4 regions of the Sulfitobacter alexandrii genome follow, and region 2 is predicted to be linked to each of the others. Evidence: riboswitches for the same ligand, from Rfam matches in the RefSeq annotation. Region 2 holds a riboswitch; each other region holds the start of a gene.
What was found. A riboswitch is a leader RNA that binds a small molecule or an ion and turns the genes downstream of it on or off. The one in region 2 is predicted to bind thiamine pyrophosphate.
Positions count from the first base shown of each region.

Region 1: another riboswitch for thiamine pyrophosphate. It lies ahead of thiC (phosphomethylpyrimidine synthase ThiC); the one in region 2 lies ahead of BOO69_RS00550 (thiamine ABC transporter substrate-binding protein).
Region 3: another riboswitch for thiamine pyrophosphate. It lies ahead of BOO69_RS15005 (YkoF family thiamine/hydroxymethylpyrimidine-binding protein); the one in region 2 lies ahead of BOO69_RS00550 (thiamine ABC transporter substrate-binding protein).
Region 4: another riboswitch for thiamine pyrophosphate. It lies ahead of BOO69_RS22250 (NUDIX hydrolase); the one in region 2 lies ahead of BOO69_RS00550 (thiamine ABC transporter substrate-binding protein).

Region 1 is NZ_CP018081.1:242,075-244,271, forward strand. Features, by position in the region: gene thiC (phosphomethylpyrimidine synthase ThiC) at 1-786, opposite strand, end outside; TPP riboswitch at 885-1,003, opposite strand; gene BOO69_RS22295 (DUF1330 domain-containing protein) at 1,061-1,333, opposite strand; gene BOO69_RS22300 (SDR family oxidoreductase) at 1,359-2,126, opposite strand; gene ribB (3,4-dihydroxy-2-butanone-4-phosphate synthase) at 2,187-2,197, opposite strand, start outside.
Region 2 is NZ_CP018076.1:113,132-115,328, reverse strand. Features, by position in the region: gene BOO69_RS00550 (thiamine ABC transporter substrate-binding protein) at 1-957, opposite strand, end outside; TPP riboswitch at 992-1,092, opposite strand; gene aroC (chorismate synthase) at 1,184-2,197, shown strand, end outside.
Region 3 is NZ_CP018076.1:3,057,239-3,059,435, reverse strand. Features, by position in the region: gene BOO69_RS15010 (ABC transporter permease) at 1-237, opposite strand, end outside; gene BOO69_RS15005 (YkoF family thiamine/hydroxymethylpyrimidine-binding protein) at 294-905, opposite strand; TPP riboswitch at 898-1,003, opposite strand; gene BOO69_RS15000 (ABC transporter ATP-binding protein) at 1,201-2,197, shown strand, end outside.
Region 4 is NZ_CP018081.1:234,415-236,611, reverse strand. Features, by position in the region: gene tnpC (IS66 family transposase) at 1-102, shown strand, start outside; partial or broken gene BOO69_RS22255 (bifunctional hydroxymethylpyrimidine kinase/phosphomethylpyrimidine kinase) at 134-283, opposite strand; gene BOO69_RS22250 (NUDIX hydrolase) at 280-729, opposite strand; TPP riboswitch at 764-880, opposite strand; gene BOO69_RS22245 (HPP family protein) at 980-2,131, shown strand; gene panC (pantoate--beta-alanine ligase) at 2,147-2,197, opposite strand, start outside.

The DNA of each region.
Region 1 (2,197 bases), on a different replicon from region 2:
TCGCAGGATCCAGTCGCGGATGTTGTGGATGTTGCGCCCCGTCGACAGGTCCATGACCGTGTCGGCGCCCCATCTGGTCGCCCAGACCATCTTTTCCACTTCCTCGGCCATCGAGGAGGTCACCGCCGAGTTGCCGATATTGGCGTTGATCTTGACGAGGAAGTTCCGCCCGATCGCCATCGGCTCGGCCTCGGGATGGTTGATGTTCGCGGGGATGATCGCGCGGCCCTTGGCGATCTCGTCACGCACGAATTCCGGCGTGATGAAATCCGGAATTTCCGCACCGAAACTTTCGCCGTCGCGCGCCAATGTCTGTGCATGGGCCTCTGCCTGCGCCTTGCGCCCGAGGTTTTCGCGGATCGCGACGAATTCCATCTCGGGCGTGACGATGCCCGCGCGGGCATAGGCCATCTGGGTCACCGCCCGACCTTGCGTGGCGCGACGGGGCGCGTTGCGAACGGGAAACTCCGGCGTCAGTCGCGCGCCTTCGGCAAAGCCGTTGTCAGCCGGCTGCACATGGCGCCCGTCGTAGGTTTCGGTATCGCCACGGGCCGCGATCCAGCCCTCGCGCAGGCGCGGCAGGCCCCGGTCGATGGCGACCGTCGCCTCCGGGTCCGTATAGGGGCCCGAGCTGTCATAGACGGTGACGGGCGGTTCCCCGGCCGTGGGGTGCAGCTCGATCTCGCGCATGGGCACGCGGATATCGGGGTGACGGGTGCCCGCGTGCCAGACGCGGCGCGACGCGGGCAGCGGGCCCGTGGTGACGGTTGGGGTGAGATCTTTCATCGGTCGGAGCCTCCATAGCTCAAAGCGTTGGAGACCCAGTTCCGCGTCGAATGGGATTGCCGGTGTGGGAATAGCCCTCCACGAAAGTGGTCGGGGCCCGCGCGGCCAGTGCACCATCCCTACGCCAGTGTGAACTGGATCAGGTTCATCGGGTCACTGCGCTGCACGGGTGCCAGCAGTATCTCAGCCTCTTGTCGAGACCCCCCGGGTGAGTGCCCGCAGGCTGTTCTGGGCGCGCGCAAATGTCAACGCATGATAAGAGGGGCCATTATCGTTACCACTCGGGCGGGTGATTTGAGACTGTCCGGAATCCGCGCGCCTCGGTATATTGCTCAGACTTGTGCCACGCCCGGGCGGTTTCGATATCGGGGAATTCCACGACGACGGTGCGCAGACTGTCATCCTCGCCTTCCAACTTTTCTGGCGTTGCCCCCCGAACAACGAACCGGCCCCCGAAGGCCTGCACCGCCGGACTGGAACGGGCTGCGTATTCCTTGTAGGCTTCGGCGTCACTTATCTTCACTCTTGCAAGAACCAGTGCCGGCATTTCGCCTTCTCCGTGTTTTTGTTGTCTAGTTCGCGGTCACCAGCGCCCCATCATACAGGATCTGCTGACCAGAAATATAGTCGTTGTCGTCCGACAACAAAAACGCGGCCATCCGCGCGTAGCCTTCGGGCGTTCCATACCGGCGCAATGGAACCGTCGCCAAGGTCTGCGCGCGCACGTCATCGACACCGATATTGCGCTGCTTCGCGTAGGAGTCGTTCCACTCGCGAATACGGCCTGTTTCAACATATCCCGGCGCCAGGGCGTTGAGCATGATCCCTTCCGGCCCGAGTTCAAGTGCCGCCGTCTTGAGCGCATTGACCAGCGCGGCGCGGAGACTGTTTGACAGGCCAATACCGGCATAGGGCGACTTGACGGTAAAAGACGACACCGCCACAACCCGTCCGCTTTCGGCTTCCTGCATTTGCGGCACCAACGCCCGCAGCACACGCAAAGGGCCATTCACCATGATTTCGACCGATTGTGACCAATCCTCATCCGTGATGGCCATCAACGGCTTGACCGGCGGTCCGCCGTGGTTGAGCAGCAAGGCACTGGCCCCGCCCAGACCGCTGGCGGTTTCTGCCAATGCAGCCGCGACCGCGGGTTCGGCAACACTGCCGGGCACAATTTCGATCCGCACGTCATGGCGAGCGCGCAGCGTATCGGCGGCCTCTTTGGGATTGCGCGATGAAAGCACCAGATCATACCCGCGTTTTGCCATTTCCTCGGCCACGGCGAATCCCAGCCCGGAACGGGCGCCGACAACAACGCAAACCTGATTTCTGCTCATATCAAATCCTCAGTTCGTGGCTGGCTCAGGGCCTCAGGCCGTGCACACAGTCCCGCCAGGTCAGGACGGTG
Region 2 (2,197 bases):
CTCGATCGCCTTATCCTGTAGGGCGGCCGCTTCGGTTTCGTCATAGAACAGAACCTTCTCCGGCAGGTCCAGCTTCGCCCAGCCATCCGGCCATTGATCGCGCGGCAGGGCCGACGGCAGCGACCAGTTCGCGCTCGGGATCTTTGTCTGGAACGTCTCCGACATGACAAATTTCATGAACGCGTCCGCCAGTTCGGGCACATCGGTGTCGGCGATCTTGGCGACCGTCTCGACCAGGAAATAATGCCCCTCGGGGAAAAGCGCCGCGTGCTTGGTGAAATCCTCCTCCGCGAACATGTGATACGCGGGCGAAGTGGTGTAGCTCAGGACCATGTCCGCTTCGCCGTCGGTGAACATGCCATAGGACGTCGACCAGTCCTTGGTCACGGTCAGGATCTTCGGGGCCAGCTTGCGCCACGCCTCCTCTGCCCCGTCGCCATAGACGGACTGAACCCACAGCACCAGCGCCAGTCCGGAAATCGACGTGCGCGGATCCTGGATCACGATCTTGACGTCGTCGGGCATGTTCAGCAGATCGTCGAACGTGGCTGGCGGGTTTTCCATCCGGGTGTCATCGAACACGAACGCGGTGTGCGAGTAGTTGAAGGGCAGGAACACCTCGTCCTGCCAGTCGACCGGCAGGGTCAGGTCCGAATTGTCCTGCCCGTGCGGCGCGAAAAGGCCGGTCGCCCGCGCCTTGGCCATGACGTCCGAGGTCAGGCCGATGACCACATCCGCCTTGGTGCGCTTGCCTTCGAGCAGGAGGCGCGGCATCAGATCCCCGGTCGAGTATTGCAGGTCGCAATCGCATATCGCCTCGAATTGGGTTTCGATCGTCGGGCCGGGGCCCCACTCGGACGTGAAGTAGTCGCCCGCATAGACCGTCAGCACGGGCGTCTGTGCCGACGCGGCGGTGGCGGCGAGTGTAAAAGCAGCAGCAAAGGCCAGATGTCTCATGGCATCCTCCATCATGCGGCGTCAGAAAGCGTTGGATGGATGTCCATACCTTCCCTCCGCCGGTGTTAACCGGTTCAGGTTCAACGGGTCCGCACTTGCGTACATCTCAGCCTTTCGGCCCCCCGAGGTATCCCAACAGCTAGGATGGCCCTGCTCGACATGCAAGGCAAAACCGCTTGAGGCCCCCCATCGGCCCCGGTAACAGGGTCACCAGAGGAGCGCAGCGATGTCGATCAACAGCTTTGGCCACCTTTTCCGCGTGACGACCTGGGGCGAAAGCCACGGTCCGGCCCTGGGCGCCACGGTGGACGGTTGCCCCCCGGGCGTGCCGGTGGACGCCGCCATGATCCAGCACTGGCTGGACCGCCGCAAACCGGGCCAGAACAAGTACACGACCCAGCGCCGGGAGGCCGACGAAGTGCGCATCCTGTCCGGGGTTTTCGAAGGTGTGACCACCGGAACCCCGGTGCAGCTGATGATCGAGAACACCGACCAGCGGTCGAAGGATTACGGGGACATCAAGGACAAGTTCCGCCCCGGTCATGCCGACATCACCTACTTCCAGAAATACGGCGTGCGCGACTATCGCGGCGGTGGCCGGTCTTCGGCCCGAGAAACCGCGAGCCGCGTGGCGGCGGGCGGCCTCGCGCGCGAGGCGATCAAGGCGATCGCGCCGCAAGTGCAGATCACCGGCTACATGGTGCAGATGGGCCCGCACAGGATCGACCGCGATGCCTTCGACTGGGACCAGATCGAACAGAATCCGTTCTGGGTGCCCGATGCCAAGGCCGCGACCGACTGGGCCGACTACCTTGACGGCCTGCGCAAGTCCGGCAGCAGCGTCGGCGCCATCATCGAGGTCGTTGCGCGGGGTGTGCCCGCAGGTCTTGGCGCGCCGGTCTACGGCAAGCTGGACACCGATCTGGCCGCCGCGATGATGAGCATCAATGCCGTCAAGGGCGTGGAGATCGGCGAAGGCATGTCGGCGGCGATGCTGACCGGTGAGCTGAACGCGGACGAGATTTTCATGGGTAACGATGGAAAGCCCGCCTATTCCTCCAACCACGCAGGCGGCATCCTGGGCGGGATCAGCACCGGGCAGGACATTGTCGTACGGTTTGCGGTCAAGCCGACGTCGAGCATCCTCACCACGCGCAGAACCATCACCAGGACCGGCGAGGAAACCGAGATCATCACGAAGGGTCGGCACGACCCCTGCGTCGGTATCCGGGCCGTTCCG
Region 3 (2,197 bases), 900 kb from region 2:
ACCAGAAACGAGCGCGGCGATCATCACGGAGAGGCTGAAGCCGACGGCGGCCACCCCGATGGTCGCCGCCGCGTGGCGGAATATGGCGGCCCGGTCGACGACAAGGCCGTTCAGCACGTCGCTGGGGGCCGGGAGCACGAGCGGCGACAGGCCCGCAAAAGCCACGTAGCCCTCCCAGCCCCCGAAGAAGGCCACCGCCAGCACGCCGGCCGGAAAGATATGTCGCAAGACCACCATGGCTCACCGGACGGCGGCGCGATCCCCGTGGGGTTGCACCGCGCACCCGTGGAGGATCAGGTCAGGCTGGGGCTGTTGGCAGAAGCGGTCATGTCGATGGTGACATGACCCTCGGCCGGACCGAAGCGCAGGAACGCCTGCCGCAAGGTTTCAAACACGGCGCCGGCGTCGCCCCGCAAGCGCGTGCAGAAATTCTTGGTCTTGTGGAAGCAGCCGCTCGACCTCAGGAAGTCGATGCAGCCATAGATCTCTTCCATGTGGTTGCCGCTGCCCATGACATAGAGCGAGAACTGCAGGTCGATGTCCACACCGGTTTCCGGCGCGGACCGGACGGCCGCCGCCGCTTTGATCTTGCGTTCTTCAAGGCTCTCGTCCTGGGCCTTTTCCAGCACCTCGCACCGGCAGGCGGGATCGTCCGCTTCTCCCGGACAGCCGCGCGACAGGGTGACGTGCATCGTCACGTGTTCCGGCCTGCGGGCGGACGCCGCAAACAGGTCGCGGATGGCGCCGAACAAGGTTTCCGGCGCGCCGACCATCAAGGTCGACATGTCGTCGGTCTCGATCTTCAGGTCGGATCTGTAGGGGGACAGGGCCTCGAGCCCGGAGGTGATGACATCCACGAAATCGGACGTCATGGGGTAAAGTGACACTTGCGCGCCTATGAACATGCTGGCTCCTCGCTCCGCTGGTATTATCCAGATCAGCTGTGAAGGGTTCGCGCGGTTGCGCATCTCAGCCCCTGAACGGAGCACCCCTGGTTATGTCCGGGCACCGTGTCTTCTGCGGCCCGGCAAGTCAACAGGGTGCCTGCCGGAATTTTTGGGACAGGCCCGAATGCGCCCGTTCCGCAAGGGGCAGAAAATATAGTTTACAAAAAACATCAACATTATTAACCCGAACCGGCGGGTCCCGATCTCCTTGGTGCCGATCCTGATTGTCTTGCCATCTGCCGGGGCTTTTCCGATGCTGAGTAACTTCTTCGATTATTACCGCCCCTGGAAAAAGCTGTTCTGGCTGGACTTCGGGTGTGCCGTGGTATCCGGGCTGCTGGAGCTTGCCTTTCCACTGGCGATCAAGGGGTTCATCGACGTGCTGTTGCCCCGCGGTGACCTGGGCATGACGCTGCTGGCGGCGGTGGGGCTGCTGTTCATCTACCTGCTGAATGCCGTCCTGATGACCGTCGTGATTTACTGGGGTCATATGCTCGGCATCAACATCGAGACGGAGATGCGTCGGCGTGCCTTCGCGCATCTCCAGCGCCTGTCGTTCTCCTTTTTCGACAAGGTCCGCACCGGCAAACTGGTGGCGCGGGTCACGCGAGACCTCGAAGAGATCGGGGAGGTGGCCCACCACGGCCCCGAAGACCTGTTCATCGCGGTCATGACCTTCGTGGGCGCCTTCGCCCTGATGCTGACGATCAATGTCGAACTGGCGCTCATCACGGCCGTGATCGTACCGGTCTGCGTTGCCATCGTGACCGTCTACGGCGGGCGGATGACGCGAACCTGGCGGTCGATCTATTCCCGCGTCGCCGACTTCAACGTACGACTGGAAGAGAACATCGGCGGTATCCGGGTGGTTCAGGCCTTTGCCAACGAAGACCACGAGGCGACGCTGTTCGCCCGGGACAACAGCGGCTATCGCAAGACGAAACTCGCGGCGTACAAGCTGATGGCAGGGTCATCGGCGCTCAACTACATGGGGATGCGTCTGATCCAGGTTGTCGTGATGGTCGCCGGCGCGGCATTCGTGCTGCAGGGGGCGTTGACGACAGGCGGGTTCGTGGCGTTCCTCCTGCTGGTGACGGTGTTCTTTCGCCCGCTGGACAAGATCGCCGCGGTGATCGAGACCTATCCCAAGGGCATCGCGGGCTTTCGCCGATATCTCGACCTGATGGCGACGGAACCCGACGTGGCCGATTCACCCGGGGCCACGGTCGCGCCCGCCTTTCGGGGTGAAG
Region 4 (2,197 bases), on a different replicon from region 2:
CCCTTCGCCTACCTCAAGGCGACGCTCGAGGCGATCGCGGCAGGCCATCCTGCGCACCGGATCGACGAGCTGCTACCCTGGAACTTCAAGCCGTCCAGCTGAACTCCGGTGGGGCGTAGACGCCGCTTACGAAGGACCGAACGCCGCAGGTGTTTTGCGCCACCACGGCCGTGACGACCGAACAGGCATAGGCGCCAAGCGCCGACATGGTCTTGATGTCGGCCTGGATGCCGGCGCCGCCGGACGGGTCCGTGCCCGCAATGGTCAGGACGTTGGCGATCATGTCGGTGCCCCCGCCATCAGGGCTGCGGCCTGGTCCGCAACTGCGCCGACATCGCGGCTGAGCGCGAGGCTGCCATCCGTCAGCGCGGCAAGGTCGATCCAGCGCGCCTCGAGCGCGTCATCTGCGGCAACCGGAACCCCGGCGATCCAGCGGAACAGAACGGCGATCAGGATGAAATGGCGGCGCAAGGTGCCGGTGCCGTCGTGATCAAAGGCGTCGAGCGCCGTGATCACCCGCAGCGGGTCTGCGGAAACGCCGGTCTCCTCGGCCAGTTCGCGGATGGCTGCGTCGAACAGGGGTTCGCCCTGGTCAATCTTGCCGCCGGGAAATCCCCAAAGGCCCGCATCGGGCGGATTGGCGCGACGCACGAGAAGGACCTGGGTGTCGCGCACGACTACGGCGATGGCCGCCGGGATCGGGCGCGGGTCTGTCGGTTGATATGGCAAGGCGGCCTCGTCATTCTGAGGCCGGCAAGGGCAAGAGAGCGCTGCGATCCTGTCCCTTCGCCGGCATGATCCGGATCAGGTTCAAAGGGTCACCGCGCTGCAATCGCCAGCGATATCTCAGCCCCTTGTCGGGACACCCCTAGGTGAGCGGCAGCTTATCAGGCTGAGCGCCCGGTTCAATGCCGTGCGGATGTGCTTGCGACTGCCGTCGCTTGCTGAAACTTTAGGCAAAACAGACAAGGCAGCAGTCATGGAGTCCCTGTTCCGTTCGCTTGGCCCGGTTATTGGCCGCCCCTCGCCAGCCGGAGCCCTTCGCGCCGGGATCGGCGCCCTGATCGGGCTTGGGGTGACGGGCGCATTCCTGTTGTCGCCCGTGGTCGACCTGACGCTTGGCCTTTACCTGATTGCCCCGTTCGGTGCGACGTCGGTCCTGCTGTTCGCAGTGCCCAACAGCCCGTTGGCGCAGCCGTGGTCGGCGGTGGTGGGCAACACTCTCGCGGCACTGGTCGGTGTGGTGGTCTGTTCCGTGGTCGCTGACCCTGTCCTGCGGATCGCCCTTGCGGTCGGGCTGACGATTACGGTCGGCATCCTGTGTCGCGCGATCCATCCCCCGGCGGGTGCGGTCGCCATGACAGCGACGATGAGCCCGGAGGCGGTCGAGCGACTTGGACTCTGGTTCGCGATCGCGCCCGTCGCCACGGGCACCCTCGCGCTGTTCGTCTGTGCTGCGATCTACGCCCGGCTCACGGGGCGCAGATATCCATTCCGCCAGTTCGATGAGCCAAGTCGCCACCGCACCGAAGATCCCGATCCCGCCAAGCGCATCGGGCTGTCCCGAGAAGAACTGACGGAGCTTCTGGATCGCTATCGCCAGTCGTTCAACTCGGGTGTCGAGGATCTGGCGCGATTGATCGGCGCGGCCGAGTTGCAGGCCGCCGCGCACCGGACAGGTCCGCTTCTGGCGACCGACGTCATGTCGCGTGATCTGGTGACCATTGGCCCGGACACTCCGCTGTCAAAGATTGCGGACCTGTTCAGACATCATCGCTTTACCTCGCTTCCGGTGACCGGGGTCGAGGGGCGTTATCTTGGCGTGATCTTCCAGATGCACCTGATCGACCGAGCGCGCGAGGATGCGCTTCGGCTCGACCGTGGATATCTCGCGGCGTTTCGGCGCCTGATCGACCAGGGTCGCACGCAGCCGGTCCGAGCCAAGGACATCATGAGCGTCGCCGGGCCTCGGGCGGTACCGGCGACTCCGGTCGGGGTGCTCCTGCCGATGATGGCCGATGGTGATGTCGATGCGGTGCCGGTCCTTGAAAAGGGCCGGATCGTCGGCATCGTCACCAGGACGGATCTGATCGCCGCCCTCGCGCGGTCCGGGCTGCGGGCACAGGGCTGAGAGGCGGCGGCCCGGTCAGGCCGGTTCGAGCGGGTGATCTTCGGGAGTCGGGACGCTTGCGAGACC